Regions from separate parts of the Dickeya aquatica genome, predicted to be linked through region 3. Evidence: predicted binding sites of a transcription regulator. Region 3 holds the regulator's gene; each other region holds the start of a gene.
The links. Region 3 encodes Fur, which represses iron uptake genes when iron is present. Its sites were predicted from a motif close to ATAATAATGAGAACNACTATCAA; they were not measured.
Positions count from the first base shown of each region.

Region 1: a site for Fur is predicted at 2,301-2,323, ahead of ftnA (non-heme ferritin). Genes of this name have one in related genera too.
Region 2: a site for Fur is predicted at 1,746-1,768, ahead of DAQ1742_RS03860 (Nramp family divalent metal transporter). Genes of this name have one in related genera too.
Region 4: a site for Fur is predicted at 2,922-2,944, ahead of efeU (iron uptake transporter permease EfeU). Genes of this name have one in related genera too.

Region 1 is NZ_LT615367.1:2,317,298-2,325,343, forward strand. It holds gene DAQ1742_RS10370 (hemerythrin domain-containing protein) at 1-65, shown strand, start outside; partial or broken gene DAQ1742_RS20875 (DNA/RNA non-specific endonuclease) at 122-795, opposite strand; gene DAQ1742_RS10380 (DUF7940 domain-containing protein) at 792-1,181, opposite strand; gene ftnA (non-heme ferritin) at 1,662-2,171, opposite strand; gene copD (copper homeostasis membrane protein CopD) at 2,378-3,259, opposite strand; gene copC (copper homeostasis periplasmic binding protein CopC) at 3,260-3,649, opposite strand; gene DAQ1742_RS10400 (DNA polymerase III subunit theta) at 3,809-4,042, shown strand; gene DAQ1742_RS10405 (S9 family peptidase) at 4,464-6,488, opposite strand; gene purT (formate-dependent phosphoribosylglycinamide formyltransferase) at 6,792-7,970, shown strand.
Region 2 is NZ_LT615367.1:844,718-852,763, forward strand. It holds gene nadK (NAD(+) kinase) at 1-650, opposite strand, end outside; gene grpE (nucleotide exchange factor GrpE) at 804-1,391, shown strand; gene DAQ1742_RS03860 (Nramp family divalent metal transporter) at 1,816-3,054, shown strand; gene nudK (GDP-mannose pyrophosphatase NudK) at 3,224-3,808, shown strand; gene maeB (NADP-dependent oxaloacetate-decarboxylating malate dehydrogenase) at 4,230-6,509, shown strand; gene DAQ1742_RS03875 (YaiI/YqxD family protein) at 6,564-7,013, opposite strand; gene hemF (oxygen-dependent coproporphyrinogen oxidase) at 7,013-7,945, opposite strand.
Region 3 is NZ_LT615367.1:3,019,918-3,027,963, forward strand. It holds gene DAQ1742_RS13630 (methyl-accepting chemotaxis protein) at 1-1,016, opposite strand, end outside; gene fldA (flavodoxin FldA) at 1,467-1,994, shown strand; gene fur (ferric iron uptake transcriptional regulator) at 2,422-2,868, shown strand; gene glnS (glutamine--tRNA ligase) at 2,953-4,611, opposite strand; gene nagE (N-acetylglucosamine-specific PTS transporter subunit IIBC) at 4,795-6,273, opposite strand; gene nagB (glucosamine-6-phosphate deaminase) at 6,627-7,427, shown strand; gene nagA (N-acetylglucosamine-6-phosphate deacetylase) at 7,449-8,046, shown strand, end outside.
Region 4 is NZ_LT615367.1:1,777,263-1,785,308, reverse strand. It holds gene efeB (iron uptake transporter deferrochelatase/peroxidase subunit) at 1-731, opposite strand, end outside; gene efeO (iron uptake system protein EfeO) at 744-1,865, opposite strand; gene efeU (iron uptake transporter permease EfeU) at 1,985-2,830, opposite strand; gene DAQ1742_RS07920 (sensor domain-containing diguanylate cyclase) at 3,062-4,630, opposite strand; gene DAQ1742_RS07915 (hypothetical protein) at 4,834-5,091, shown strand; gene dgcN (N-acetyltransferase DgcN) at 5,428-6,420, shown strand; gene dgcA (N-acetyl-D-Glu racemase DgcA) at 6,432-7,442, shown strand; gene DAQ1742_RS07900 (D-amino-acid transaminase) at 7,442-8,046, shown strand, end outside.

The DNA.
Region 1 (8,046 bases), 700 kb from region 3:
GCCGCGTTTATGAACGCATGCAGCGAGAAAACCACGATTTTTATCCCCGTATCGCCACCGCCTGAATACCCGATGCCCCGGTTAACGCCGGGGATACCTGATGACAGACTTCCTCCGGCCTTCAGTGACCGGCAAAAGGGAGAATATCGTAACGGGTTGAGAAATCGTGCAACGACATTAGGGTCACCTCCCCTGTCTGGTTGTTACCGACAAAGACCCACTGACCGGATTTTCCACTGGTGGCTTTATATAGCAATAACGGTACTGAGACACCGCTACCAATCTGTTGCTCTCCAAACAGAGCGCCAGTCACAACCCATACCTCACCCTCCAGCAACGCCTGTTTACGCACCGAGGCCTCAATACGTCGCCAGGAAATACGGTTTAGCACTGGCAACTGGGGGTCATATTCGACATTGAGAACGACTCATACTGTGCCTGCTCGTCCGGCATATTGCCTGCCGGGGTCATGTGCCCTTGATCGTAGCCAGAATGTTGATAATCATCCGGGATTGAGCGGGCCTCAGCAGGCAGTTGTGGTTCAATATGAAAAGCGTCTCGACGCGTGAGTTGCTCTGCCGCGCGTACCTTTTCGGCCGTTAATCGTTCTGCCGACATTAGCGGTGCTTTGTAACGGTGACTGTAGAGCACCGCGAACTCGGTAAAACAGAGTTCTTCGTCATACTTTACCTCCGGTGGTGTATCGTGCATGAATTTCCCAGGGCATAACGATCGCGCGGCTCCGGCGAGAGAACACCATCCCAGTACGATCAGCAGGAATAAAGAACGTCTCATGACGGTTTTGTCACCTCTTGCGGTGTACCGCTCTCTGGCCCCACAAGGCCAGGCTTCACAACCGGGAGCAGCAATTTTTGCTGGCGAATAAACTGACTAATGACCCCCAACACCAATAAATAAACACTGGCTTGACTCAGTACATTTTGCGGCAGCATTGCTTTGACCTCTGCCGGTAAAGAAGACCAAAGTTGTAATACCTGATCCGGCAAAGCCAGTGCAATCGCCCCCAGCGAGGCTGCGGTATTGCACAACCAAAAAGACCAGGTTTTAAAAATCAGCCGGACATGAGAGACAAACTCCAGCGAGGTATAGCGCTGGCACAACAACACAAGCAGCACACTCACCAGCACAAAAACTACGATACTCAATAACTCCATCATCATGATGACTCCAAATAAACAGACCATTGATTGCACGAGACGTAACAACACCGCTCTGCGTCTTGATTGCCCGTTATTATCCGGTGTAATGGCAAGTCACCCCACCTCATTACAGTTGGGTCATCACTCACCAGACAATGACCATTCACCAGTCATCAGAAAATGTAAAAAAATGCGCTGGCCGTGTATTACAATCAGAGGTACAGGATGCGTATCAGGCATTATCAATAGCATGACGACTTCATCATTAAATTAAAAAATGGATTTATTAGGCGTGGGAAATAAATAAACTGAGACGCGACATCTTATTGCGAGAAGTAACGGTATAGCAAAAGAAGAAAATATAAAAAACCTGCTTGCTCTATATGTATTCCAGCCTAAACATACTAAAAACAACACTAAAAAGACGTGAAAACCACGTCAAAATAACGTGGTTTTCAATGAGCAATGGATCGTGAAATTTTGCTCGCAGTTTGCTGATTATCAGGCGGAAGGCGCGACAGAAGACGCCATTTTTTTCAAGTCCTGATCGATGAAGAACAGCCCACCATCCTGAGCACTTACCATCCCCAGCTTATCAAGAATGGATTTGAACAATTTTTCTTCTTCATGTTGTTCAGCTACATACCACTGTAGAAAATTAAAAGTGGAGTAATCCTGCAATGTTATCGCTGCATGGGCCAGCTCATTAATTTTCGACGTAATCAACTGCTCATGTTCATAGGTCAGTTTGAACACATCTTGCAATGAGTCAAAATCAACCGGTGGTGCAGCAATTGTACCTAATACAGGCAAACTGCCAGTATCATCGAGATAATCAAACAGGCGCTGCATATGCTCCATCTCTTCCCGTGAATGCGATTTCAGAAATGCAGAGGCACCTTCAAAACCTTTGTCACCACACCAGGCACTCATTTGCAGGTATAAATTGGCAGAATAAAACTCCAGATTAAGTTGCTCATTCAACTTTTGAATCATTTCTTTTTTTAACATAGCGGTTCCCTATTCTTACTGGCGGGTGAATGATGAGCGACATTATGCCTTTAATGCACAACAATCGAAACAAAAAATTAACCAAAGCAGGCTAAATATCACAAAGAGCCAAAGCATTATCATTTGCTTTTGATAATGCTTTTCATTATGCGAAATTAACCCATTAACTGTTTTTAATAATTATTTTCATTACAGGTCGATGGTTTTTAAATCGGCGATAATGTTGCAAACACACTGACGAACAGAATAACCAGCACGGCTAACAGCAATTCGCTATACGTGATGTACAAAAAATAGCGCGCCGCACGGGTATGCGTCTTACGAAAACGTGGTACAACCCAATAACGATTCACCAGCGCCAATAGCACCATGACTGCCACCAGCAGCACTTTGACAGTGAGTAATGCGCCATAGAATGCAACTGCTGCGACGGGCCAGCCGAGAATCAATACCGTATTTATAGCCCCCGTCACGAGAACCATTGCGACAGACACATGGCCATAGCGAGAAAAACGCATCATGGTTGCTATCGCCAATGTACGGTTTTTACACTGATTCACATCCCTTAATACCGTAGTCAGGGCCGATAATCCCCCCACCCAAAAAGCGACGGCCCATAAATGGAACATCTGATTGATGCCATGAAACCATGCAGGCCAGCCTTCTTGCATCGCCGCATGGCCAACCCATGACATTGCCAGTAGTTGCAACATACCGCAAAACAGCACCCAACGAGGATAACTGCGCCGGAATACGCCTGCACCATAGCCGCTCATCAAGGCCAACACGGGCTGCCAGCGCCAAATCCGGCCAAAGCCGGTACTGAGCATCGCACACCATGTTTCGGTATCGGCAATGCGATGCCAGTCCCCACTCATCAGGCCGACTTGTACACACAAGATCCCCATCGCACTGATGAATGCCATCAGGCAACAGAGCGCTACCAGCAAGCGCAGACGGGCAACCAGCACATGCCGATAAGCGAGAGGAGCCAGCCACACACTAAAACAGCTCGCGCCAGTCAGTAGCATCACACTGGTAAAATGTACGCCCCGAAACAGAATGTATGCCGACTCCAGCACCATCATTTATTTGACATTAAAACGGTAACTTCCCGTGGTTTTATGCCCATCAACAGAGAGCACATGCCAGTTCACCTGGTAACTCCCGCTGACAAGCGTTTTATCAAGCGATATCAACAGTGTATTTTTATGCCCATTATCCAGCACCGCATTCCCCGTTGAAATCGTCTGGCCATTTAACGTCAATGTCACCCCACTAAATGCAGGCTCGATATTTTCAGTAAACGTTAATGATAACGCGCTCAGTGACGCCGCCACCGTAGCATCAGCAGCCGGGGTCTGACTTTTCAGATGGGCATGAGCCAGCACTGACTGTGAAAAAGCCATGCAGGCCACTAAACCCAGCGTTTTCAAGACACGCATGTTTGATGTGATAAACTGCCTGATATTCAGCATGTGTGATTCCTCGTGTTGTCGTATAGCCCATTGGCGAGCGGTTAACCCGCGACGAGGATACGAACCTTCTCGTCGCCTGTCGAGGTCAGACAAGGTAACAATATTTGCCAATTGCGCACTTCTGTTTTAATTTTGTCGCGCAATAAACAGGAGGTAATCATGGGATACAATCTGGCCGAACTGCCTTATGACGAGATGGAAAAAGTGAATGTGGATCTGGCAGCATCCAGTATCGCCTTTCGGGAGCGTTATAACATGCCCGTCATCGCTGATGAAGTTGAGCGGCAGCAGCCTGCGCACTTACGTGTCTATTTTCGTGAGCGGGTTCGTTATTATCGGGAAATCTCCCACCAGTTCTCTACCCTGCCTTATGACCCAAGCGGTAATAAATAACCCTGTTGTCTGAGTTCCTTGTCCTGAGCTGGCATCACTGCCATAAAAATACTTTTTTCGCTTGCATCACGGCCTGAACAGGAGGTTAATAAACAGGCAACCCTACCTTTTACCAAGTGAGGCAAATGAAATGAGTAAAGGAATGGACAGCAAGAAAAACGCCCGGAAAAAACCGCTCAAAACTGCGGCGCAAAAACGGGCAGAAAAACGAGCCAAAAAAGCGCAACCTCAGGCTGAAATTTACTGATTTGGCTCGGTAATCAGACATCGCGGATAATCCATACCTGGCGATCACCCTCTGCCTCCTGACACCCGGTGATCGCATATCCCCCTGACCTGTCCCGCGAAAAACGGTTCCCTCACCACTATGCAACGACGTAAAGGCTCAAACACCGCAGGCAGCCCACCCGGTAATGAGCGATCAGAGCAGGCTTATCAAAAAAGTAAATTCCTGCGCAATGTCATCAAATTGAGCCATCCGACCGGATTTACCCCCATGCCCGGCCCCCATATCGGTATGCAATAGCAACAAATTCTCGTCCGTTTTTAACTCACGCAACTTTGCCACCCACTTTGCCGGCTCCCAATATTGCACCTGAGAATCATGTAGGCCAGTCGTCACCAGCATGTGTGGGTACGCTTGTGCCGTCACGCCATCATAGGGGCTATAACGCCGAATAACATGGTAATCAGCCTCATCATTCGGGTTCCCCCACTCATCGTATTCCCCTGTTGTGAGCGGAATAGACTCATCCAGCATGGTCGTTAACACATCAACAAAGGGAACCTGAGCAACAACCCCTTTGAAGAGTGACGGAGCCATATTCACTACCGCGCCCATCAAAAGCCCACCCGCACTTCCGCCCATGGCAAACACCCTATTCGGGTCGCCATAACCGCGAGTCAGTAACGCCTGCGTCACATCAATGAAGTCAGTAAAACTGTTCATTTTGTTGCGCAGTCTCCCTTGATCGTGCCATGTCTGACCCAGTTCACCGCCACCGCGAATGTGCACCAGTGCATAAACAAAACCACGATCCAACAGGCTAAGGCGACTGCTGCTAAACTCGGGGTCGATACTGCTGCCATAAGCACCATAGCCATAAACCAGCAAGGGGTTATTACCGCGCTCGCTCGCTTTGTGATACACCAGCGAAACAGGAACAGACTCACCATCCCGCACCGTTACCCATAACCGTTCACTACAGTAATTGCCGGCATCAAAATTTTTGACTTCTGATTGCTTGAGCACCTTTTGTTCACCGGTTGCCATATCCAGTTCATACAGCGTGGTGGGTGTCGTCATAGAAGAATAACCGTAACGCAACGCCGTGCTGTGTGGCGTTGGGTTATAACTCAGCCAGGTGACATAAGTCGGGTCATTAAACGCTATCTGATGTGAGATACCGCTATTCCAGTGAACATAGCGAAGTTGCGTAAGCCCCTGTTCACGTTCTTCTGCCACATACCAGTCATCGAACAGTGCAAACCCTTCAAACACATGATGAGGACGCGGAGCAATCAGTGTTTGCCAGGTGCTTTCATCATCGCCGGCGGCCTGATAAAAGCCAAACGTCTTACCCGCCCGATTCGAACGAACGTAGAACGCATTGCGAAAATGGTCTACCTGATATTCATGGTCGGCTCGGCGAGGCAGAAAAACCTGCGGTTTGGCCGCCGGGTCGTGAGTATCGAGGAGCAGCACCTCACTGCTGGTGGTACTGTCAAGGTAAATCAGGATATAGCGCTCTGACGTGGTTTTATCCAGACTCAGGTAGAATGCATCATCCAGCTCTTCATAAACCAGTTCATCCTGCTGTGGATCATCACCTAAACGATGGCGATAAACCTGATACGCCAGCAGTGTCTGTGGATGTTTGCGGACATAATACAGTGTGCGTGAATCTGCGGCCCACTCACTGTCGGCGCTGACATTCTCCAGGCGGTCAGGCAACCACTCATCGGTGGTTAAATCCAGAAACGTTACCGCATATTGCCGACGTGAGAGCACATCCTCGGCCACACTCATAAAACGGTTATCCGGGCTGATGCCAAGCGCCCCAAGATGATAAAATGTCTTCCCTTGTGAGCGCTGATTAGCATCAAGTAATACCTGCCACTCTTGCGTTTGATGTTCTGGCTGACGTTGATAAATCGCATACTCTTTACCGGGAACATAGCGGCTCTGATAGCGATAACCTCGTTTGACATAAGGTACAGACACGTCCTCGCCAGGAATTCGCGCCACCATCTCGTCATACAACGTCTGACGCAGCGCCTCATGCGGAGCCATAACCTGCTCGCAGTAACGATTTTCCTGCGCCAGCCAGTCAAGAACCGCAGGGGCATTACGGTCATCATCCCGCAGCCAGTAATAATTATCGATGCGGGTTTCACCGTGCATCGTCATGCGGTGAGGCCGTTTTTCGGCGTGTGGCGCTTTCATTCTGGTAACTCCTTCCATTCAACAGCATCGTTCCCCCTACTGGCCAGACGCAATCAAAAAACCGTAGGGTGGCTAGTCAGCGCAGCCTGTCATGAATTTTTCGCAGAATCCAGCGTGCACCGAGATCTGCACGTATTTTCACTCACTTTTGCGTATCAGTACGCAGAGTGATGCCAAACGCAAACGTTTTCGTTTATACTGCCGCGCTATCAGTCCCCCGTTTATCTGGCTTTCGGGTCTGTTTGTTTATTGCTTCGTCATGTTTATAAAACCGTCTTTTACACCACCATCAGGTATCAGGTTATGTTAACAATCGGAACCGCTTTGCGTGCCGGAGCCACTCGTGTGATGTTGCTCGGCTCTGGCGAATTGGGAAAAGAAGTCGCGATTGAGTGCCAGCGTTTGGGTATAGAAGTGATCGCCGTTGATCGCTACGCCGATGCACCGGCGATGCAGGTAGCCCATCGCAGCCACGTTATCAATATGCTTGATGGCGATGCGCTAAAAAGCCTGGTTGAGCAAGAGCGCCCAGACTTTATCGTGCCTGAAATCGAAGCGATCGCCACGGACATGCTGGTCGCTTTAGAGCAGCAAGGCCAACAGGTCGTGCCTTGTGCCGAGGCCACCCGTTTAACCATGAACCGGGAAGGGATTCGTCGGCTGGCGGCAGAAACGCTGGCACTCCCCACTTCCCGCTACCGCTTCGCGGCAAATGAAGCCGAATTTCAGCTCGCCGCTCACGAACTCGGTTTCCCCTGTATCGTCAAACCAGTGATGAGCTCTTCTGGAAAAGGCCAAAGCCTGATTCGCGCGGCCGAACAGCTGGAAAAAGCCTGGCGCTATGCTCAGGAAGGTGGCAGGGCCGGTGGTGGTAAGGTCATTGTTGAAGGGCTGGTAAAGTTTGATTTTGAAATCACCCTGTTGACCATTCATGCCATCGATGGCTTACATTTTTGCGACCCGATTGGTCACCGCCAGGAAGACGGCGATTACCGCGAATCCTGGCAGCCACAGCAGATGAGCACTCTGGCGCTCCAGCGGGCAAAAGAGATTGCCGGAAAAGTGGTGAAAGCGTTAGGCGGGTTCGGCCTGTTTGGTGTGGAGCTGTTTGTCTGTGGTGATGAGGTTATCTTCAGCGAGGTTTCACCACGCCCGCACGATACCGGCATGGTGACATTGATCTCTCAAGACCTATCTGAGTTTGCGCTGCATGTTCGCGCTTTTCTCGGCCTGCCGATTGGCCGCATCTGCCAGTACGGCCCTTCGGCTTCAGCCGTTATTCTGCCTGAGCTCAACAGCGATGATGTCCGTTATCACGGACTGGAACAGGCCCTACAGCCACAGACTCAGCTTCGCTTGTTTGGTAAGCCTGACATTTGTGGACGCCGGCGCATGGGCGTGGCGCTGGCTACGGCACAAGATACCGAAGCGGCGATTGGACTGGCGAAAGCCGTTGCGGCGGCGGTGAACGTCAGCGGTTAACATCGATTATTATGCCATTCCCCGGCAGGTTTATTCTGTCGGGGACTTTGGCTTTATCCGAATCAGTAATTAGCAC
Region 2 (8,046 bases), 2.2 Mb from region 3:
GAGAGCGTATGCGGGAACATCGGCACCAGTGCAATTGCATCCAGCGAGGGGGTCAAAATCGGGCCGCCCCCGGAAAGCGAGTAAGCGGTTGAACCGGTAGGCGTAGAGATAATCAGGCCGTCAGAACGCTGGGAAAACGCAAAACGATCGTCAATATAGACTTCAAATTCAATCATGTGTGCCACTTTCCCAGGATGTAGCACGACTTCATTGATAGCCGTACTGCTGCTGCCGGGATGATTGGCGCGGTGTATCTGCGCTTCCAGCATAAAACGCTGTTCGCGCAGGTAACGGCCAGCCAGCACTTCGCTGAGTTGTTGCTGAGTATGGTCGGGGTCAAGATCGGTCAGGAAGCCAAGATTGCCGCGGTTAACGCCGATGACATCAATGTCGTAGCGTGACAGCACCCTCGCGGCTCCCAGCATGTTGCCATCCCCCCCGACCACGACGGCCAGATCCGCTTGCTGGCCGATATCGGATAAGCTGCCGGTATCGGCATCATCAAGGCGCAATTCGCGGGCAATCTGTTGCTCTATTATGACGTGATACCCTAGCTCGCGCAGCCAATGATACAGCATTTCATGGGTACTCAGTGCGTTTGGGTGCCGTGGATGGCCGACAATACCGATGCAATTAAACGATCTGTTCATTTGGGTGCGTTGTCCTCAATAAGAGCACCGGAGACTCACATTTTTAGGCCACGGTGTTGGCTAACAATATATGAGTGGTTCCCTTGAAACCCCGGTTTTGATCCCCATAATAAGCGAACTAGCGAGATGAATGCGAAAAACGCGGAGAATTTCATGAGTAGTAAAGAACAGAAGTCGCCTGACGAGCAAGTCTTGGATAAAAAGGACACGGCGGAAGGTCAGCAAGCGGATGCGCAGCCAGAGACGACCGACGTGGCTGACCCGCGTGATGAACGTATTGCCGAACTGGAAGCGCAATTGAGCGAGACGCAGCAGCGTGAGCGTGAAAGTGTATTACGTGTTCGTGCCGAGATGGAAAACGTGCGCCGCCGTGCGGAACTGGATGTAGAAAAAGCACATAAATTTGCGCTGGAGAAATTCGCCGGTGAAATGCTGCCTGTTATCGACAATCTGGAGCGTGCGCTTGAGATGGCTGATAAGTCTAACGAGGCATTGTCGGCGATGATTGAAGGGGTGGAACTGACGCTGAAAGCGATGCTGTCTGCGGTGCAAAAATTTAGCATTGAGGTTGTCGCTGAAGTTAATGTGCCCTTCAACCCGGAGATTCACCAGGCGATGACGATGCTGCCATCTGCCGAGCATGAGCCGAATCATGTCATGATGGTGATGCAAAAAGGCTATACCCTTAATGGCCGGTTGCTGCGCCCGGCGATGGTGGCGGTTTCTAAACCTAAAGAGTAATCGCGTCGCCCTTTTCTCCGGGGCTGCCCGTTTGTGACGACCCCGGAGTTCTTCCGAAGCCTTCTCTGGCTCATTCTTTATTGCCTCGTCCCCCTATCTGTTTCTGGCTGATGACACATCAGTATTCTTGTTGTTTTTTTTAATGAAATCAAAATGCTATATGGATTTTCCATGGCTGCCGATGACGGTGGATTGAGATTAACGCGCCGGTGGATAGGTTTTTTTAAACTAATCACATATTGGTCGTTTTTTTGTTTATATTTTGTTAATGTTTACGTATCAAAACGGGTATCGTTCGTGACACAGATGCCTCATTATCATTACCTATCAGAGCAATCATCTCTTCCGTTCTAAATGCACTTGATAATCATTATCAACTTTGCGAGAGTAGTAAAACAACAGTAGCATTAGAAGGGTTACTCATATGCCGGGGAGTCGTGTAGTGGAATCAGTCAGCCGTACGTCAAGAAAGCTCAAGCTTTCCCTGATGGGGCCGGCCTTTATCGCGGCGATCGGTTATATCGATCCGGGTAACTTCGCCACCAATATCCAGTCAGGGGCTGCGTATGGCTACCAACTGCTGTGGGTCGTGGTGTGGGCCAATCTGATGGCGATGCTGATTCAACTGTTATCAGCGAAACTGGGTATCGCCACCGGAAAAAATCTGGCTGAGCATATTCGCGATCGCTTTCCTAAACCGGCGGTCTTTGCCTATTGGGTGCAGGCTGAAATCATCGCGATGGCAACCGACCTGGCTGAGTTTGTCGGTGCGGCGATAGGCTTTAAGCTGCTGCTGGGGGTATCGTTACTTGAAGGTGCGATCCTGACGGGGATTGCTACATTTCTGATCCTGATGTTGCAACAGCGTGGCCAGAAGCCTCTGGAAATGGTGATTGGCGGGTTACTGTTATTTGTTGCTGCGGCCTATATTGTTGAGCTGATTTTCTCTCGCCCCGAATTGGCTGCGCTGACAACCGGTATGCTGGTGCCAAGCTTGCCGAATTCTGATGCAGTGCTTCTGGCCGCCGGTGTTTTGGGTGCGACCATCATGCCACATGTCATTTACCTGCACTCTTCGCTGACCCAACAGCAAAGCAACGTGACCCGCGCCGAACGCTATTCTGCGACCAAGGTTGACGTAGCCGTTGCGATGACCATTGCCGGTTTTGTTAACCTTGCCATGATGGCGACGGCCGCGGCAGCTTTTCATTTCAGCGGTAACACCTCGGTTGCCGAGCTGGATCAAGCCTATTTGACGTTGAAACCATTGTTAGGGCAGGCGGCTGCCACCATTTTTGGCTTAAGTCTGGTGGTGGCAGGGCTGTCTTCTACGGTAGTCGGCACGCTGGCAGGCCAGGTGGTGATGCAGGGGTTTGTGCGTTTTCATATTCCGTTATGGTTACGTCGGGTGGTGACTATGCTGCCTTCCTTTATTGTTATTCTTTCTGGCATGGACCCGACCCGGGTACTGGTACTGAGTCAGGTATTGCTGAGTTTTGGTATCGCACTGGCGCTGATCCCTTTGCTGGCGTTTACCGGCAACCGTGAGCTGATGGGGAATCTGGTGAATAGCCGCCTGGTGCAAAATAGCGGTAAAGTCATTGTCTGTCTGGTTGTCGCGCTGAATCTGTATCTGGTGGTTGATACCTTGCTGGGCAAGTAATACTGAGCGGTTTATCTGTATGACGCCTTCGCTGTAAATGCGAAGGCGTTTGTCTTTATCGTGTACAGAGCATTGTTTCTTGCGCTGTGATTTTTCATTGGATGAAAAGTGCATTCCCACCGGGGTGGGACTATTATCTGAAGCTGAGTTTTGTTACCGGGATACCCCTATGTCTGCACCTATTACTGTGCTTGAAAAAAAACTGTTGTCCGATCACTGGTTTGTTCTTCATAAGTATGTTTTTGATTTAAAGCGTAAAAATGGCGGAACGGTGCGGCAGGTACGCGAAGTGTATGATCGTGGTAACGGAGCCACCATCTTGCTGTATAACCGGGCAAAAGCGACGGTGGTGCTGACGCGCCAGTTCCGTATGCCGACTTACCTTAATGGCAATGACACTGGCATGCTGCTGGAAGCGTGCGCCGGGTTGCTGGATGATTTATCGCCGGAGCAGTGCATTCGTAATGAGGCAATAGAAGAAACCGGCTACGAGATAGGTGAGGTCGAGAAGTTGTTTGAAGCGTATATGTCACCCGGTGGCGTGACTGAACTGGTGCATTTCTTTGCCGCGGAATATGACGATGCGCAAAAACGTTTCCACGGTGGTGGGGTGGATGACGAAGACATTGAGGTGCTGGAATTACCGTTTAGCGAGGCGATGGCGATGATAAAAGATGGCCGTATTCGCGATGGTAAAACCATCATGTTATTGCAGCATGCTTTTATCAGTGGCTGGTTTACCACGACGCGCTAATGCGGGTCATTCGGCACGGGTTCCGTGCCAGATATCCGGTTGACCTTATCAACACGGATTGTGCCATCCGCCGGGCGGATGCCTTACCACGATTGCCCACATGCCTTTGGCGGTGGGTTCTGACGGCCCGCTTTTTTATTTCCGTATCTGAGATGACCCTGGCAGATGGATGCCCGGTGAGCCTGTGCTGATGGTTATAGCGGGCGGATAAGCATCAGACAAGTTCTAGTTGATTGATATTAAACACTATCCTTTGTTTCATTCCCTCGATGTGCTGGCGAATTTTCCGCCTTGTTAATTAATTATATTAAGCAGTATTCCGGCGTAGATTTTGTAATGCTTCATGGTTTGGCAAAACGCAGACACGCTAAACTGGGTGGCTTACCACCCTACTGAAAGCAATAAGACAAGGTAATGAACTATGGACGAACAACTCAAGCAAAGCGCTCTGGATTTCCATCAATATCCGGTGCCGGGGAAAATACAGGTTTCCCCTACCAAGCCGCTGGCAACCCAGCGCGATCTGGCGCTGGCCTACTCTCCGGGTGTGGCGGCTCCCTGTCTCGAAATCGCTGAAGATCCGCTCGCGGCGTACAAATACACCGCCCGAGGCAATCTGGTGGCGGTTATCTCCAACGGTACGGCGGTGCTGGGATTGGGCAACATCGGCGCGCTGGCCGGTAAACCGGTGATGGAAGGTAAAGGCGTTCTGTTTAAGAAGTTCTCCGGTGTGGATGTGTTTGACATTGAAGTCGATGAGCAAGATCCAGATAAACTGATTGACGTGATTGCGGCGCTGGAGCCGACATTTGGCGGTATTAACCTGGAAGACATCAAAGCGCCGGAGTGTTTCTACATTGAGCAGAAACTGCGCGAGCGCATGAAAATTCCGGTATTCCATGACGACCAGCATGGCACTGCCATCATTTGTACCGCCGCGGTGTTAAACGGCCTGCGCGTGGTGGAAAAACAGATTGCCGATGTGCGTCTGGTGGTGTCAGGGGCGGGGGCGGCTTCCATCGCCTGCCTGAATTTGCTGGTGGCGCTGGGCCTTAAGCGTGAAAACATCACGGTGTGTGATTCCCGCGGTGTGATTTATAAAGGCCGTGAAGCCAACATGGCGCAAACCAAGGCCGCTTACGCCATTGACGATAACGGCAGCCGTTCGCTGGCGGATGTGATCCCGAATGCGGATATTTTCCTTGGTTGTTCAGGCCCTGGTGTGCTGACGCAGGACATGGTTAAAACCATGGCCCCGCGCCCGCTTATCATGGCGCTGGCGAACCCGGAACCGGAGATCCTGCCGCCGCTGGTCAAAGCGGTGCGCCCGGATGCGATTGTCTGTACCGGCCGTTCTGACTACCCGAATCAGGTCAACAACGTGCTGTGCTTCCCGTTCATCTTCCGTGGTGCGCTGGATGTCGGTGCGACCACCATCAACGAAGAGATGAAGCTTGCCTGTGTGCATGCGATTGCCGAGCTGGCACTGGCCGAGCAGAGCGAAGTGGTTGCCTCGGCCTATGGCGATCAGGAACTCTCGTTTGGCCCGGAATACCTGATCCCGAAACCGTTTGATCCGCGCCTTATCATCAAGATTGCCCCGGCGGTTGCCAGAGCGGCGATGGACTCCGGTGTCGCCACCCGCCCGATTGCGAATTTTGATGAGTACATCGAGAAACTGACGCAGTTTGTCTACAAAACCAACCTGTTCATGAAGCCGATTTTCGCCCAGGCGCGTACCCAGCCCAAACGTGTGGTATTGGCCGAAGGGGAAGACCCGCGCGTACTGCACGCCACTCAAGAGCTGGTGTCGCTGGGGCTGGCGTTCCCGGTGCTGATTGGCCGCCCAGGGGTTATCGAAAAACGGATTCAGAAGCTGGGCTTGCAGATAACCATCGGCAAGGATTTCGAAGTCGTCAACAATGAGTCCGACCCGCGCTTTAAAGCCTACTGGACAGAATACTTCGAGATGATGAAGCGCCGTGGCGTCTCACAGGAGCAGGCCCAGCGCGAGATGCGAGCCAACCCGACGCTGATTGGCTCTATCATGGTTCACCGTGGTGAAGCCGATGCGATGATCTGCGGTACGGTGGGCAATTACGAAGAGCATTTCGGCGTGGTCGAAAAGGTGTTTGGCTATCGTGACGGCGTACATGTTGCCGGTGCGATGAATGCCCTGTTGTTGCCGAGCGGTAACACCTTTATCGCCGATACCTATGTCAACCCAGACCCAACGCCTGAGCAGTTGGCGGAAATTGCCCTGATGGCGGCCAGCACCGTGCGCCGTTTTGGTATTGAGCCGAAAGTGGCGCTGTTGTCGCATTCAAGCTTTGGCACCTCCGATTCGCCGACGGGGAAGAAAATGCGCGCCACGCTGGAGCTGGTGAACAAGATGGCCCCGGATCTGCAAATCGACGGCGAGATGCACGGCGATGCGGCGCTGGTCGAGGCTATTCGTCGTGAGCAGATGCCAGACAGCCCGCTCAAAGGGGCGGCGAATATCCTTATCATGCCGAACATGGAAGCCGCGCGCATCAGCTATAACCTGCTGCGTGTGTCATCCTCGGAAGGTGTGACCGTCGGCCCGGTGCTGATGGGTGTGGCGAAACCGGTACATATTCTGACGCCGATCGCCTCGGTACGTCGCATCGTGAATATGGTGGCGCTGGCGGTCGTTGAGGCACAGACCGCGCCGCTGTGATAGATGATTAGCGGCAGGTAACATTCAAACCGGCAGGTTCTCCTGCCGGTTTTTTTATGCCTGCTGGCGTAGCCACTTGTCCAACTCGTTGGCGAACTGTTGGCGGTCACGCTGGTTTAGGGTGGCGGGCCCGCCGGTTTGTACGCCGCTGGCGCGCAGGGTATCCATAAAATCACGCATCGTCAGCCGCTCGCGGATCGTCTCCGGGCTGTAGCGCTCGCCGCGAGGGTTGAGCGCCACGGCGTGTTTCGCCAGCACTTCGGCAGCCAGCGGAATATCGGCAGTGATAACCAGATCGCCCGGTTCGGCGCGGCGCACAATTTCGTTATCGGCCACGTCAAACCCGGCCGCGACCCGCAGGCTATGAATATAGGGCGAGGGCGGGGTGCGCAGAGGCTGGTTGGCAACCAGCGTCAGGTGGGTTGCACTGCGCTCGGCAGCGCGAAACAACACTTCTTTGATGACATTCGGGCAGGCATCGGCATCGACCCAGATAGCAGCCATTAGCGCATCTCCTCATTGAGGCCAAGCCAGTCTCGAACCGGCAGAAAATCCCGGTACAACGCCGCTTCGGGGCTATCGGGCTCGGGCTGATATTGATATTCCCAGCGCGCCAGTGGCGGCATCGACATCAAAATGGACTCAGTGCGCCCGCCGCTTTGCAGGCCAAACAGGGTGCCTCTGTCCCACACCAGATTGAACTCCACATAGCGCCCACGGCGATAAAGCTGGAAGTCGCGCTCGCGCTCGCCCCACGGCGTGTCTTTGCGGCGCATAACGATAGGCAGATAGGCGGATAAGAAGCCTTCGCCGACGGCGCGCATAAACGCGAAGCTGCGCTCAAAACCCGGTGTGTTCAGGTCATCAAAAAACAGGCCGCCAACGCCGCGCGCTTCGTTGCGGTGTTTAAGGAAGAAGTAATCGTCACACCATTTTTTGTAACGTGGGTACACCTCATCGCCGAAAGGCTGGCATAAATCAAAAGCAGTCTGGTGCCAGTGCCGGACATCCTCTTGAAAGCCGTAGTAGGGCGTGAGGTCAAAGCCGCCGCCGAACCACCAGACGGGCGCTTCACCCGGTTTCTCGGCGATAAAAAAACGCACGTTGGCATGGCTGGTCGGGATGTAAGGGTTCAGCGGATGGATAACCAGCGATACGCCCATCGCCTGAAAGCTGCGTCCGGCAAGCTCCGGGCGATGAGCGCTGGCAGAAGGCGGCAGCGAGGCACCGCAAACGTGAGAGAAGTTGACGCCCGCTTGTTCGAACACCTGGCCCTGACGCAACACGCGGCTGCGCCCGCCGCCGCTGCCGGAGGTGTGTTGCCAGGCGTCTTCAATAAATGTGGCAACACCGTCAGCCTGTTCCAGTTGCTGGCACAGGGTATCCTGCAAGGCGAGCAGAAAGTGTTTGATGGCCGTGATGTCAGGTGCGCTCATAATGTCCCTTATCGTGTGAGTAAAAGGCGGTCGGTTCCGTTTGGGGAGTATAACGAAATCGGCTACGTGGCATGGCGAGAAAATGTTGGTGTCACCCTGTC
Region 3 (8,046 bases):
TTGCTGGCCGTTTTCGACGCCTGACGCGCCAACTGGCTGGCATGGCTGGCATTTTCCGCATTCTGTTTCACGGTCGATGTCAACTCTTCCATACTTGCGGCACTCTCTTCCAGCGCCGCCGCCTGAGATTCCGTACGGGATGCCAAATCGTTATTGCCTGAAGCTATCTCTGACACACCTTGATAAATAGAATCTGCGCTGTGACGAATGGTGCTGACGGTATTGGCCAGACTGCTCTGCATATGCCGCAATAACGGGAACAGTTTACCGACACAGTTGTTACCAAAATCCAGAATCGGTTTACCCAGACGGCCATCGGCAATCACCTGGAAGTGATCGCGCAAATCATTGAGCGGGCGAACCAGATACGCTACCAGGTAGCGATCGGTCAGGAACAACATGATCAGGCCTGCAACCAGGCCTGCAAGCAAGATGGTTTGCCCCACCCCTGTAATGCTCTCCAGCCGAACGCCCGCATCAACAAACATTGCAGAACCGGCTTTATTGAAAGCGGTAAACGACACGTTAAACTGGCGGCTAAATGCTGGCACGATATCTTTGGCATATTTATCGTATTCATCGAGCTTTTTATCCGCGGCTCGCTGGAACATGGGTTCAACACCCTGAGTGATAAGATTGCCCCAGTCGCGAATGACCGCGTCAACCAATTCTTGCGACATTCCTGCATGATCAATTTTTTTAAACGCCTCAAGATTGGATTTCAGTAAATCCAGCGCCGCCTGTGACGATTTCTGCTGCTCATCCGCTTTTTGGTTGTCATTGCTTTGGCGGTAATCAATCGCCCGTGCCAGGCGCGTTACCATGCGGAAATACTGATCGTTACCGGTGTTAACCAGGTTCATATTATTGACCAGCAATGCACTGGTTTTGGACGTTTCATTCATGGTACGAAACGAGTACATGGTATAGACCGAAACCGCAATCCATAACACACAGAAGACACCAAGCACCCAGAGCATTGCGGTGCGAATGGCAATATTTTTCAGGAATTGCATAGTTGACTCCATATGTGAGCTTTTGGTCGGGTAAGACGTGTTGTGGCAGATGCAACTGAATCTGACATCACACAAACTGGCGTGACAGAATTTATTATGGTCATCGCTGTGTAAAAAACAGTGTGCGTATTTACATTTTATAGAAGCACTATGTTCTGTAATCGTCAAAAACAAAGGCACATTTAGATCGAGATACCGGTTTAAAAGCTAATATAATTTATATATTTATCTAATTATCCATATATTCAGTTATATAGGCTATATATGGTATTTTAAAAAAATTAAAAAAACATTAAGGGCAAGGTTAAAAAGCAGCCAGTTCATTTCGCTTTACCATTTGCCGCCACGGTTACAGATACACGTTTATCCATCTGAGCGCGTCTGTTATGATTAGCGGATCGCGGGTGACGCAGAAACCATACCCTTAGGAATCAAGAGGTTATTTTATCTATGGCTCTCATAGGCATTTTTTTTGGCAGTGACACAGGCAATACCGAAAATATTGCCAAGACTATCCAGCAACAACTGGGCAGCGACGTTGCCGAGTTGCATGATATTGCCAAAAGCAGCAAGGAAGACCTTGAGCGTTTTGACATTCTGCTGCTGGGTATTCCGACCTGGTACTACGGTGAAGCGCAGTGTGACTGGGACGATTTCTTCCCAACGCTTGAAGAAATTGATTTTGAAGGCAAACTGGTTGCGCTTTTTGGCTGTGGCGATCAGGAAGATTATGCAGAATATTTCTGTGATGCCATGGGAACCATCCGTGACATTATCGAGCCACGCGGGGCCACTCTTGTCGGCCACTGGTCAACGCAAGGTTACTATTTTGAAGCCTCAAAAGGCCTGGCGGATGACAACCATTTTGTGGGTCTGGCGATTGATGAAGACCGTCAGCCAGAGTTAACCGGCGAACGCGTTAGCGCCTGGGTCAAGCAAATCAGTGAAGAATTAAATCTGAAAGAGTTGCTGGCCTGACAGAAAGAGGGGCTCTGCGGTATTACTCAGAGTCCTCTTTCTCATGCTGACACAAGGTCTGCCAGCCAAACGGCGCAGCCCGGTGCTCATCGCCATAAATATTGGCTGGCACCACCTCCCGCAGAGATATTGATAGAAAATACCTATAACAATAAATTGTACAATTTTTTAACTTTTTGCCTTTACAGGGTACAATGCCCGCACGGTTGACCGTGTCACGCCCTGTGTCTCTCTCGCCACTGAATCTGCTTTTTGCCACAAAGAACACAAAAAACAGTCGGTTGGCGAGTATTATATTGTAAAAGTTCGGTGGTTTTAATTTCGACGCCACGGTTCTATAATTGATGCACAGTGACCTTTTTTAAGCCAACCGATAATATCAGGCTTATAGCCTCCCAGATGAAGCACGTAACAGGACTAAATCCGCATGACTGACAACAACACCGCATTAAAAAAGGCAGGCCTGAAAGTAACACTTCCGAGACTGAAAATTCTGGAAGTGCTTCAGGATCCTCAATGCCACCATGTCAGTGCGGAAGACTTATACAAGAAACTGATTGATATGGGTGAAGAAATTGGCCTTGCCACCGTTTACCGCGTACTGAATCAGTTTGACGATGCCGGTATCGTCACCCGCCATAACTTTGAAGGTGGCAAGTCGGTTTTCGAGCTGACCCAGCAACATCATCACGATCATCTGATTTGTCTGGATTGTGGTCGCGTCATTGAATTTAGTGACGAGTCGATTGAAGCTCGTCAGCGTGAAATTTCCGAAAAGCACGGCATCAAACTCACCAACCACAGTTTGTATCTGTATGGTCATTGCAGCAGCGGTGACTGCCGTGAAGATGAAAACGCGCACGATGAGCGTTAATTGATTACGCCGCATCCCGTGTCTGAATACTAAAAAATAAAACCGCCGAGGCGGTTTTATTTTTATTCAATTCGCTGGTGAAGCTCAGCCCGCCCAGCTATCCCGCAGGCCTACCGTCCGGTTAAAAACCAGGCTGTCCGCACTGGAATAGACGCGATCGGCACAGAAATACCCTTCACGCTCAAACTGATAAGCTTTTTCAACCAGGGCATCACGCAGGCTCGCCTCTACAAACCCTTGCGCAATATTCAGCGAAGCAGGGTTAATGGTTGAGAGAAAATCTTCCGCCGCACCAGGATTCGCCACGCTGAACAACCGGTCATACAAGCGGAATTGTGCCGGTAAAGCATGTGGCGCAGACACCCAGTGGATCACACCTTTCACTTTGCGACCATCAGCCGGGTCTTTACTCAGCGTTTGCGCATCATAGCTGCAATAGATAGCCGTGATAACACCTTGCTCATCTTTCTCAACGCGCTCAGCCTTAATCACGTAAGCATTACGCAGGCGCACTTCCTTGCCCAGCACCAGACGTTTGTACTGCTTATTGGCTTCTTCACGAAAATCGGCGCGATCGATATACACTTCACGGCTGAACGCGACCTGGCGCGTGCCCATCTCCGGCTTGTTGGGGTGGTTTGGCATAGCCAGCCACTCTTCGTGCCCTTCAGGTAAATTCTCAATCACCACTTTTACCGGATCCAGCACTGCCATTGCGCGTGGCGCGCTCTCGTTCAGGTCATCACGAATGCAAGACTCGAGGGCAGCCATCTCTACGGTGTTATCCTGCTTGGTCACACCGATACGACGGCAAAACTCACGAATAGACGCAGCCGTATAGCCACGGCGACGCAGGCCGGAAATCGTCGGCATACGCGGGTCGTCCCAGCCTTCCACGACTTTTTCGCTCACCAGCAGATTCAGCTTACGCTTAGACATCACGGCGTATTCAAGATTCAGACGGGAAAACTCATACTGGCGCGGATGCGCCGGGATCGAGATGTTATCCAGCACCCAGTCATACAGGCGGCGGTTGTCCTGAAATTCCAGCGTGCACAACGAATGGGTGATACCTTCCAGCGCATCGGAAATGCAATGGGTAAAGTCATACATCGGGTAGATGCACCATTTGTTGCCAGTCTGGTGATGCTCGGCAAATTTGATACGGTATAGCACCGGGTCACGCATCACGATAAACGGCGAAGCCATATCGATTTTGGCGCGCAGGCAGGCGGTACCTTCGGCAAAATCACCGGCGCGCATTTTCTCAAACAGCGCCAGGTTCTCCTCTACGCTGCGATCGCGAAACGGACTATTTTTACCCGCGCTCGTCAATGTGCCACGGTATTCACGGATCTGCTCCGGCGTCAGTTCATCGACATAGGCCAAACCTTTATTAATCAGTTCAAGCGCATAAAGATACAACTGGTCAAAATAATCAGAAGAGTAGCGAACCTCGTCACTCCATGAGAAGCCCAGCCATTGCACGTCATGCTTGATAGACTCGACGTATTCAATGTCTTCTTTTACCGGGTTCGTGTCATCAAAGCGCAGGTTACACTTGCCGCTGTAATCCTCCGCGATGCCGAAATTCAGGCAGATAGATTTGGCGTGACCAATATGCAGATAGCCGTTCGGTTCTGGCGGAAAACGGGTCTGAATATGCTTGTGCTTACCAGAAGCCAAATCTTCATCAATGATCTGGCGAATAAAGTTGGTTGGGCGGGCTTCAGCCTCACTCATGTTTGGTTCCTCAAAATACGAAAAAACAACCCATAACCGCTAATGATCCAACAAGCCACGCTTTGAAACAACCGTTTGTTTCACGAAAGTTTAAGATAAAAAAACGGAGCACGCCGTGGATGCGTACTCCGTTTTCACTTGCGCGGCCAGTCAGCCGCAAAATTCAGGCTAACCCGCGTTGCGTTAGTCCACCGCCGGTGATGACACTTCACGCAGGGCGGCAGCGATACTTTCTGCCTGTGTCCCCACCACAATTTGCACACTCTGCTTATTGAGGCGAATCACCCCGGCGGCCCCCAACTGACGCGCCGCTGACTCATCAACCAACGCAGAATCCTTCACACTCAGACGCAGACGGGTAATACAGGCATCAATCCCCGTCAAATTATCTGCCCCACCAATGGCCCGCAGGTATCCCTGCGCGACATCCTGACGGCTTGAAACCGATACCTGCCCCTGCGCAGGTGCCGCTTGCGTAGCGGCTTCACGCCCAGGGGTCATCAGGTTAAAGCGGGTAATGGTAAAGCGAAACACCAGGTAGTAGATAACGAAAAACACCAGACCTTGCAGCAACAACATGTACCAGTGCGTTGCGAGGGGATTGCGGGAGGAAAGCACCAGGTCAACCAGCCCGGCACTGAAACCGAAACCCGCGATCCATTGCATACTGGCCGCAATAAAGACCGAAATACCGGTGAGTAACGCATGCAGGACATACAACACCGGAGCCACAAACATAAAGGAGAATTCCAGCGGCTCGGTGATACCGGTAAAGAACGCGGCAAACGCGGCTGCAACCATAATTCCCGCCACCCGGCTGCGGTTTTCAGGGCGGGCGCAGTGATAAATCGCCAGTGCGGCACCCGGCAGGCCAAACATCATAATCGGGAAGAAACCGGCCTGATAGCGCCCGGTGATGCCAGGGATGGCTTTACCGGCATCAATCGCCTGCTGGCCGCTCAGGAAATTGGGAATATCATTAATCCCAGCTACGTCAAACCAGAATACGGAGTTGAGCGCGTGATGCAGCCCAACGGGGATCAGCAGACGGTTAAAGAACGCATACACACCAGCACCAACCGAACCCAGTTGCTGAATATGTTCACCAAACCCAACCAGCGCGTTATAGATAACCGGCCAGACGTACATCAGTACAAACGCGACCACTATCATTAGCAATGACACTAATATCGGCACCAGCCTGCGGCCACTGAAGAAAGAGAGCGCTTCGGGTAATTTTACATGGCTGTAGCGGTTGTACAGTTCAGCCGCAATAACCCCAACCAGAATACCGATGAACTGGTTTTCAATTTTTCCGAATGCTTTAGGCACATTTGCCAGCGGAATGTGCTGAATCATCGACACTGCTGCCGGAGAGCACAGCGTCGTCAGCACCAGATAACCAACAAACCCCGATAACGCCGCTGCGCCATCTTTGTCTTTTGACATACCATACGCCACCCCAACGGCAAACAGCACCGCCATGTGTTCAATGATAGCGGCACCGGATTTAATCAGTAATGCCGCCAGCGCATTCTCACTGCCCCAGCCAACCGGGTCAATCCAGTACCCGACCCCCATCAGGATGGCGGCGGCTGGCAATGTAGCAACCGGCACCATCAAGGCGCGGCCTATTTTCTGTAAATAACCGAGTGTACTCACCTTCCCCCCTCTTGCCTTTTACGGGCAATAAAATTGTCTGTCAGCCTTGTCATTAAAAAAACCCGCCAGCCTTGTGGGCCTGGTCAGAGTGCAAAAAAATAATTCGCCACGCAAATTAATAACCGTGATTATGTGATAAAACTCACTCAAAAATCACATACAAAAAGTTTATGCCGCATCATTTTTATAACTTATTTCAAGACTAAAAAAAACAAGATACACTACCGGGCAGCGACAGCGTGAAACACTTTAGCCCGGTTGTCAGCAGCAAAAATGTCGCGGCAAAAACAGAAACACCGTTATCACCACCATACATGGCGGCACGCAGCAGCCCACATGACCAGGAGAGCTTTATGAGACTGATTCCATTAACTACCCCGGCCCAGGTTGGCAAATGGGCTGCCCGCCACATTGCCGATCGCATTAACGCTTTTCAGCCAACGGCGGAAAAACCATTTCTGCTCGGCTTGCCAACCGGCAGCTCGCCGCTGGAAGCGTATAAATCGTTAATCGCACTTTATCAGGCAGGTGTCGTCAGCTTCAGACATGTCGTGACCTTTAATATGGACGAGTACGTCGGCCTCGCCGCCGATCACCCGGAAAGCTACCGCACGTTCATGTACCAAAATTTTTTCAATCACGTTGATATTCCAGATGAAAGCATTAACCTGTTGGACGGTAATGCACAGGATATCGAGGCGGAATGTCAGCGATATGAAGAAAAAATCAAGTCTTACGGCAAAATCCACCTGTTTATGGGTGGCGTCGGGAATGACGGGCATATCGCCTTTAACGAACCGGCCTCCTCACTGGTGTCTCGCACTCGTATCAAAACGTTGACTGAAGAAACCCGTATTGCCAATTCCCGTTTCTTCGGCGGTGACGTCAGTCAGGTGCCCAAATACGCGCTGACCGTCGGTGTCGGTACGTTGCTGGATGCCGAAGAAGTGATGATTCTGGTCTCCGGTCGCCATAAAGCGCTGGCGCTCCAGGCAGCGGTTGAAGGTAATGTTAATCACCTGTGGACCATCAGTTGTCTGCAATTACATGCCAGAGCCTTGATGGTCTGTGATGAACCCTCCACCATGGAATTAAAGGTAAAAACCGTCAAATATTTCCGGGAACTGGAAGCTGACAATCTCAATAATCTGTAACCGGCAAGCCAGGAGCTTATGATGTTCGCGTTAACCCATGGTCGTATTTTTACCGGCCATCAGCTATTGGATGACCACGCCGTCATCATCGCCAACGGCCTGATTGAGGCCATCTGCCCGAGCCGGGAGTTACCGGCTAACCTGCCTTGCACCTCACTTGACGGTGCACTACTCAGCCCCGGCTTTATTGACCTGCAACTGAACGGCTGTGGTGGCGTGCAATTTAATGATGCACTGGAAAATATTTCAGTTAAGACGCTCACGACCATGCAGCGCGCCAATGAACGTTCAGGATGCACCAGCTTTTTACCCACGCTGATCACCTCTTCCGATGCATATATGCGCCACGGTATTGGCGTGATGCGGGCATGGCTTGCCCAGCACCGTCATCAGGCGCTGGGCCTGCATCTGGAAGGCCCCTGGCTTAACCCGGTCAAAAAAGGCACCCATGACGCAAATCTTATCCGCCAGCCTGATGATGCACTGGTGGATTATCTGTGTGATAACGCTGATGTCATCGCTAAAGTCACGCTGGCCCCGGAAACGGTGCCAGATGCGTTGATACAGCGTCTGAACGCAGCAGGTATCATCGTCTGCGCCGGGCATTCCAATGCCAGTT
Region 4 (8,046 bases), 1.2 Mb from region 3:
GGCGTTTCTTTACCCTGACTGCGCGCGGCATGTGCCGAGATAAACCCTTCACGCTTCCAGCGCACACTGAGCAAATCCGGCGTCTGTTTAATGATATCGCGCAGCGCATGTAACACCGTTTCATGCGTGTTGGCGCAAATTTGCAGCAGCACATCACCGTGACACAGGCTGGCATCCAGCGAGTCATTGGGAAAGCGCGTCATACGCTCAAGTTTACGCGGCTTTTGTGCCTGTAGACCAAAGCGTTCATCAAACAGCGACGCGCCCACCGACACCGTGATAGTCAGGTTATCCGGGTAAATGTCGCGGCCCATGATGCCAGAATCCAGCGGTGGCAGGCGCGGGTCAACCGATTCCACCTGGCCACCCGTGCTCAAAAAAGCAATGCGCTGCGTCAGCAGTTGAAACAACCGCGCCAAATCGGCCTTGCTGCTTGCCAGCACATCAAACGCCACCAGCATCATGGCGGCCTGCTGCGGCGTGGTGATCCCAGCCTGATGCGGCCCGTAAAACGGTTGTTTTTGCCAGCGTTCATCCGGTGATAGGGCGGTCGGGGTATCCTGAGCGGCAGCCGGGCCCGCGCCCAGCGCCAGTGCGCCCCCCATCATGCCAAGGCCCTGTAACAGGCGACGGCGCGAAGGCGAGGCAAGATCGGCGTGTACCGGGCACGCCGAAGGGGCGGCGTTTGACGAAGCATGTGGCCCATCGTGCGGGCCGTGATAACGACTCATGGTTAGCCCGCCTTAGTCCAGCCCCAGCACACCGCGCAACTGCGCCAACTCTTCTGCCAGCACAGTGACCGGCCCTTTGAGCGCCGTGCGATCGGCGTCACTGAGCTTCTCATAAGAGGCAAAGCCCTCTGAGGTTTTATATTTCGCCAGCACCGTATCGACGGTTTTAAAGTTAGCGTCGATTTTTGCCAGCAACGCCGGGTTGGCTTTGGTCAACAGCGGACGCAGCAGGTTGACGATTTTCTGTGCGCCATCAACGTTGGCCTGAAAATCCCACAGATCGGTGCGGCTGTAGCGATCTTCCTCACCGCTGATTTTAGTGGCGGCCACTTCCTCAATCAGCCCGGCTGCACCACCGACCACTTTATTCGGCGGGAAGGTCAGGCTGGCAATGCGCGTTTGCAGCTCTTGCGTATCGGTATAAAGCTGGTCGGCATACTTCGCCATGTCTTTGACGCTGTTATCAGCAAACAGTGCCTTTTCCAGACGATGGAAGCCGGTGAATTTCGGGTCAGCGGCCTTTTGCTCGTAGTCGTCTTCGCGGGCATCAATGCTGCCGTCCAGATCGGAGAACAATTCGGCAATCGGCTCGATGCGCTCATAATGCTGGCGCGTCGGCGCATAGAGTTTCCGGGCTTCATCAAGCTTGCCCGCCTTGATGGCATCGGTGAAACGTTTGGTCTGCGCGACCAACCCGTCAACCTCTTTAGTGACATACACTTTGTATTCGGCAATCGGCCCGACCAGATCCAGCACATTGGTTTGTACCGGCGTGCTGCCAGCCGCTGCCGTGACCACCAGTTTGCCTTTCGGGTTACTCAGCAACCCGCAGGTCATGTCATATTCACCTGGCTCCAGCGTGGCGGTCATTTTCTGGGTGAAACCGGGGGCGATATTTTCACGCTCTTCTACGACCATCACCCCTTTGAGGATCTCCCACTCCAGGTTTTTCTGGCTGGCATTGGTCACCACAAACTGCGTTTTCCCGGCAGGCACCGTCACTTGCATCGGTTCGCACTGCTTGTCGTTGACCGTCACTTTCACCTGCGGGATATCCGCAGCCAGTACGCCAAACGCAGGCAGCGCCAGCAGTGCAACACTCAGGGCCGTGCGACGAAACAATGGTGTAGACATAGAGCTATCCTTTATTAATTGACTGATTAATAGCAGTAATTTGATTTATACCAGCATCATCGGTAGCTGGGTGACGAGGCGTGGCAGGCCAAATGCCTCATCATTATTGACAATGGTGACTAGCGCTGGCGCGGTTGCGGTGCCGTCGCACTAAGTTGTGCCGGGCGCGCAGGCAAAAAGAAGTACAGCAAAGCCGGGATCAGGTATAACCAGTAAACGGCAACTTCACTGACCGTCGGCGCTTCCTGATAGCCAAACATGCCCTCAAGCACCGTTCCCGCCACACTGTGGGTGGATAAAACCGCACTCAAATCAAACGCAACCTGTTGAAATTCGTTCCACAACCCAGCCTCGTGAAAAGCCCGAATGGCTCCGGCGGCAAGCCCGGCGGCGACAAACAAAATAAACAGGCTGCTCCATTTAAAGAAACGCGCCAGTTGCAGCTTCACGCCGCCCCAGTAGATCAGTGCACCCACCACCACTGCACAGGCCAGCCCCAGCAGCGCACCGATGGGCGCGGCAATGCCCACATCCTGCTCAAACGCCGCCAGCAGGAAAAACACCGACTCCAGCCCCTCGCGCGCCACGGCAAAAAACACCATCGCCACCAGCGCCCACCCCTGGCGCTTACCGGCATTGAGCGCGTTATCGACCGCACCTTCCAGATGCAGGCGCACCGAGCGCGACACTTTTCGCATCCAGAACACCATCCAGGTCAGAATGACGACAGCGACCAGCGCCACTACGCCTTCGAACAGTTCCTGCTGTTTTTGCGGAAATTCACCGGTGGTTTCATTGATAATCACCCCCAGACCCAGGCAGAGTGCCAGCGCCAGCCCGACGCCGGCCCACACGGCTCCCATCCACTGCTCACGCTGGGTACGCTTGAGGTAACTGGCTATCAGGCTGACTATCAGCGCCGCCTCCAGCCCCTCACGAAACATAATGAGTAATGGAACAAACATGGCTGCCAACTCCTGTGCTGACCGTAGTACTTTGCAACCCCGCAACATCCGGGTATGTCATCGCCATGCCGTAACACGAACATGACAAAGAATGATAATGGTTCGTATTAATAGATAAACGTCAGGTTTGGTAAAGCGATTTTTTCTAATTAAATATTTCCAGCGCACTGACGTGCAGCCCTGCAACCGGTCAGACTGCAAGGCAACACGATGATGAGTAAAGAGAAAGAGTCACAGGCGCACACAGTTATCACGCCCTTTTTTCTTCGCCAGATAGAGTGCCTGATCGGCCCCTTCTTTCAGCCGTTGCTGGCTACACGGGTTGGCGCTGGAATAGGTATAGACACCGGCACTCATGGTCACGACCTGATGGGCGAGCAACGATGCCTGATGCGCAATCGCACTCTCTCGCACCCGTTCGACCGCCTGAATGCCCAGCGCCTCGCCCTGCTCACCGGACAGGCCCGGCAGAATAATCGCAAACTCTTCCCCGCCATAGCGGGCGGCCAGGCCATCGGGGGGCAGCGGCAGACCGGCCAGTACCATACCGATTTGCACCAGGCAGCCATCACCTTGTACGTGCCCATAGGTGTCGTTGTAGCGTTTGAAAAAATCCACATCCAGCATGATGAGCGTCATCGGTGTGCCCGCTTGCCGGGCCTTATCCAGCGCCAGTTCCAGATAGCGATCAAAACGACGTCGGTTTGCCAGTCTGGTCAGCGGGTCAATCAATGCCAGTTTTTGCAACACCTTGTTTTTATCCGTCACTTCCTGATGCAGGCGGCTGATGTCATCATTACTTCTCACCGTTTGCCGAACCTGCCGCAACACAAAACTGCCGGGAAAACCAATCGCAAACAGCACCAGCACATTAAGCAACATGGCAGGGATATTGTTGGTAAGCCAGCGCTGTTGTATTGCGCTTTTATCAAGACTGGCCGCCACCACCAGCGGGTAACGTTGCAACTTAACATAAGCGAGAATGCGCACCCGTCCATCCAGCGTGGTACGCCAGATGCCGCTACCGCTGCCCCGCTCCAGCCGTGACGGTTCAAACAGCCCACCGCTTGAGAAATCATGATTAATATACTGCTCTAAATGGGGGTAGAGATAAATCGCGTGACCATTGGCGTTCATTAATGACAACACGCCGTTATAGTCCAGATTAAAATAGCTGTAGAAATTGCCAAAATAGTTATGATCGATAGACGCAAGAAAAACGCCTTTGAATTCACCATTCGGGCCATTTACCCGTTTAGCGACCGGAATCACTCGCTTATGGGTAATATTACTGACCGTCACTTTAGCAATATATAGTGAAGAGACATTATTCTGCTTTAAAAAAGAGAAATACTCCCGCCGGGAGGCATTATAAATATAAAGCGGCCCATTGGACGTCGAGGCAATCAGGTTTCCTTTATCATCAAATAAATATAACCCGACCAGTTGCGGCAACACCGCGCGATGGCTATCCAGCACATTTTTTACCCGCGCAGAATCCAGCATACCGGTTTGTGATAACTCTGTTAGCATGTCATCAATCGCCACTTCAATCGGCGCAAAGGTATCCTGTGCCTGACGTGACATGGCTACCGACAGGTTAATGGCATTTTTCTGCGCACCATCCATTGCGCTCTGATAAGAGCCCCAAAACGTCCAGATGCTGCTGACGACAAAGATCAGGCTGCATACTATCAAAAACACCATCATGGTCAGGCCGGGAGAGGCACGGGAGAACGCCGGAGGCAACAAGCGCAGAAAACGACACACACGGGTGAAAACGCGATAATGAATTGGCATGCATGCTCGCAATAACGTACTGATGATAAAACCACAACCAGACTGTCAGTACCCTGTCAGAGAGATAACCGTCTGCATACTTAAAAGCAAAAGCGTCCCGCAGATAACTGACACCCCATCGCTGCCCCACCTTTAACCGGTGGCCGGGTACGATGCCCTAACTATAAACCGCCACCATGCACGCCATCGTCTGTAGGGGAGATATGCCCGACAAATCTGTGACGGACTGCTCAAATCTTGTTTTTTCCGTTACAGCACGGCGACAACGTGGCGAAAAAAACGCACAGGACGCGCCCCATTTTGAGGCATCTGCGCCACTCTCCCTACCCGAAAATCTGGCTTTTCGCCCCCGTTTCCGCGAAAAAATTAACCCTGTCGAAAATATTACCCAGCATCTTCTTAACAAACCCTGCGATAATAACACCGGGCTGATTCTTTTCATTTTCTCAGCACCAAAATAATGCATTCATCGCACCAAAATAGTTAATTATTTTTTAAAAAATACGTTTTTTATAAAAACCCGCACAATAACCTCATTAAAAGAAAAAACAAAATTTAATACCAATTAAAAAGCAAAAATAAACAACAAAAAAGAATAAACAGCAATAAATTCAGCATTATAATCTAATTTATCATCACTATTGACAACATATCACTGATTGATAATATCAAGACAACAGCACCACAAATATCTAGCATGAGAAATAAAAAAGAAAAAAATAAAACCCAGAGACCTGGGATGCAGTTCAATTTCTCACATCATTATTTATTCAAAATTAATATTAATGGAGGCCGTCATGAATATTCAAAAACCTTATTTACTTTTTCTCGGTGATGCACATGACCAATTAGCGGCTAAAGTGGCAATCGGTATTCAGCAATGGCACCCGGAATATTGTGTCGGGCAATATCGAATGGCGGGATGCCAGGCTGATTGTGGCCTGCCGGATATGGATATTCAGGCGGCCGTGGCAGCCGGAGCCCGCACGCTGGTCATTGGAGTGGCAAACCGGGGGGGATTATTTTCTGAGGCCTGGATAGCCGTGCTGCGCCAGGCGCTGGAGTGCGGCATGGATTTGGCCGCCGGGCTGCATAACAAGCTGGCCGATGTGCCCGAAATCCGTGAGCTGGCCGCACGGCTGGAGCGCTCGCTGTTTGATGTGCGCCACCCGACCCAATCATTTCCGGTTGCCAGCGGGCGCAAGCGCAGCGGGAAACGCCTGCTGCCGGTCGGCACCGATTGTTCCTGCGGCAAGATGTATACCGCGCTGGCGATTGAAAAAGCCCTGCTGGAGCGTGGCGGTGATGCAACATTTCGCGCCACCGGGCAAACAGGTATTTTAATCTCAGGTGCGGGGGTCAGTATTGATGCGGTGGTGTCTGACTTTATCGCCGGGGCGGTCGAAACCCTCGCCCCGGATAACGACGCGCAGCACTGGGACGTCATAGAAGGTCAGGGATCGCTGTTTCACCCTTCTTTTGCGGGTGTCACCACCGGTATTATCCACGGCGCACAGCCTGATGCACTGGTGTTGTGCCATGAACCGACGCGCACCCATATGCGTGGCGTTGATTATCCGTTACCTGAGTTGCAAGCCTGTATTGACCTGAATCTGGCGATGGCGCGCCTGACCAATCCACTCGCCCGCTTTGTCGGTGTCTCGATTAACAGCGTACAGATGCCAGAGGAACAGGCGCTGGCCTATATGGCAGCACTGGAACAGCAGCTTGGGCTGCCGGTTGTAGACCCGTTCCGCCAGGGTGTCGGCCGCATTATCGATCAACTGTAACGGGCACCATCATGGCTGAACTGTTCGTTACCCATGAACGCTGGGCGCTAAAAGAAACCTTTACCGTTTCGCGCGGCAGCAAAACCCACGCCGATGTCATCAAAGTGACGGTGCGCGACGGGCGTTATGAAGGGCACGGAGAATGCGTGCCTTACGCCCGCTACGGTGAAAGCCTTGAGGGCGTTGAAGCGCAGCTACTGGCGCTCCAGCCGGCAGTACGCGAAGGGCTTGACCGGCAGGCGCTGCAACATAGCCTGCCAGCCGGTGCGGCACGTAACGCGCTGGACTGCGCCCTGTGGGATTTGGCGTGCCAGCAGTGCGGAAAACCGGTGTGGCAACTGGCTGGCCTGCCTCGCCCGACGCCGCTGGTCAGCGCATTCACCCTATCGCTGGATACCCCGGAGAAGATGGCACAGGCGGCACAACGCCACGCCCATCGTCCGTTGCTGAAACTGAAACTGGCCGATGCCAATGACATCGAGCGGGTGGCGGCCGTGCGCGAGTGTGCCCCTAATGCTGGTCTGATTGTCGATGCCAACGAAGGCTGGACGCCCGATTTATACCTGAAACTGGTGCCGGAACTGTTGCGCCTTGGCGTCAGCATGATTGAACAGCCGCTGCCCGCCAGCGACGATGCTGCACTGGCCGAATTGCCGCACCCGATTGCGCTGTGCGCCGATGAGTCCTGCCACGATTGCCAGTCGCTGCCCGGTCTTTCGCAGCGCTACGAGCGGGTCAACATCAAGCTGGATAAAACCGGCGGCCTGACCGAAGCACTGCGGCTGCGTCAGGCCGCACGGGCGCAGGGACTCGGCATCATGGTGGGCTGCATGGTCAGCACCTCGCTGTCGATGGCCCCGGCAACGCTGGTGGCACAAGGTGCCCAAATTGTCGATCTTGACGGCCCGTTATTACTCACCGATGACCGTATCGGCGGCCTTGTCTGGCGAGACAGCCAACTGTATTTACCTGAAGAGGGTGTATGGGGCCAGCCCCGCCCTTGCTTAACCGGAGTCGCGTAATGTCACGTATTGTTTATGTTAATGGTTGTTACCTGCCTGAAGAGCAGGCCACGGTTTCGGTGTTCGACCGCGGTTTTTTGTTTGCTGACGCGGTGTATGAGGTCACGGCGGTGGTCAATGGCCGACTGGCGGAATTTGATGGTCACATGGCGCGGCTGGCCCGCTCATGCGCCGAGCTGAATTTATCGCTGCCCGTCAGTACAGCGGAATTACGCGACATTCATCTGGCGCTGATTGAAAAAAACCGGCTTGAAGAAGGCGGCATTTATTTGCAGCTCAGCCGCGGCAGCACCGGCGACAGGGATTTTGCCTTCCCGCACAACGCCACACCGACGCTCACGCTTTTTACCCAGTCCCGCCCGATTATCCACCACCCGAATGCTGAAACCGGCATTCGGGTGATAACCTGCCCGGATTTACGCTGGCATCGACGCGATATCAAAACCGTCAGCCTGCTGATGGCCTGTATGGCCAAAGCGTGGGCGCATGAAAAAGGGGCGGATGATGCCTGGCTGGTGGAAAACGGACGGATCACCGAAGGCAGTTCCAGTAACTGCTACATCGTGGATACCAATGGCCATTTAATTACCCGCCCGCTGAGTCA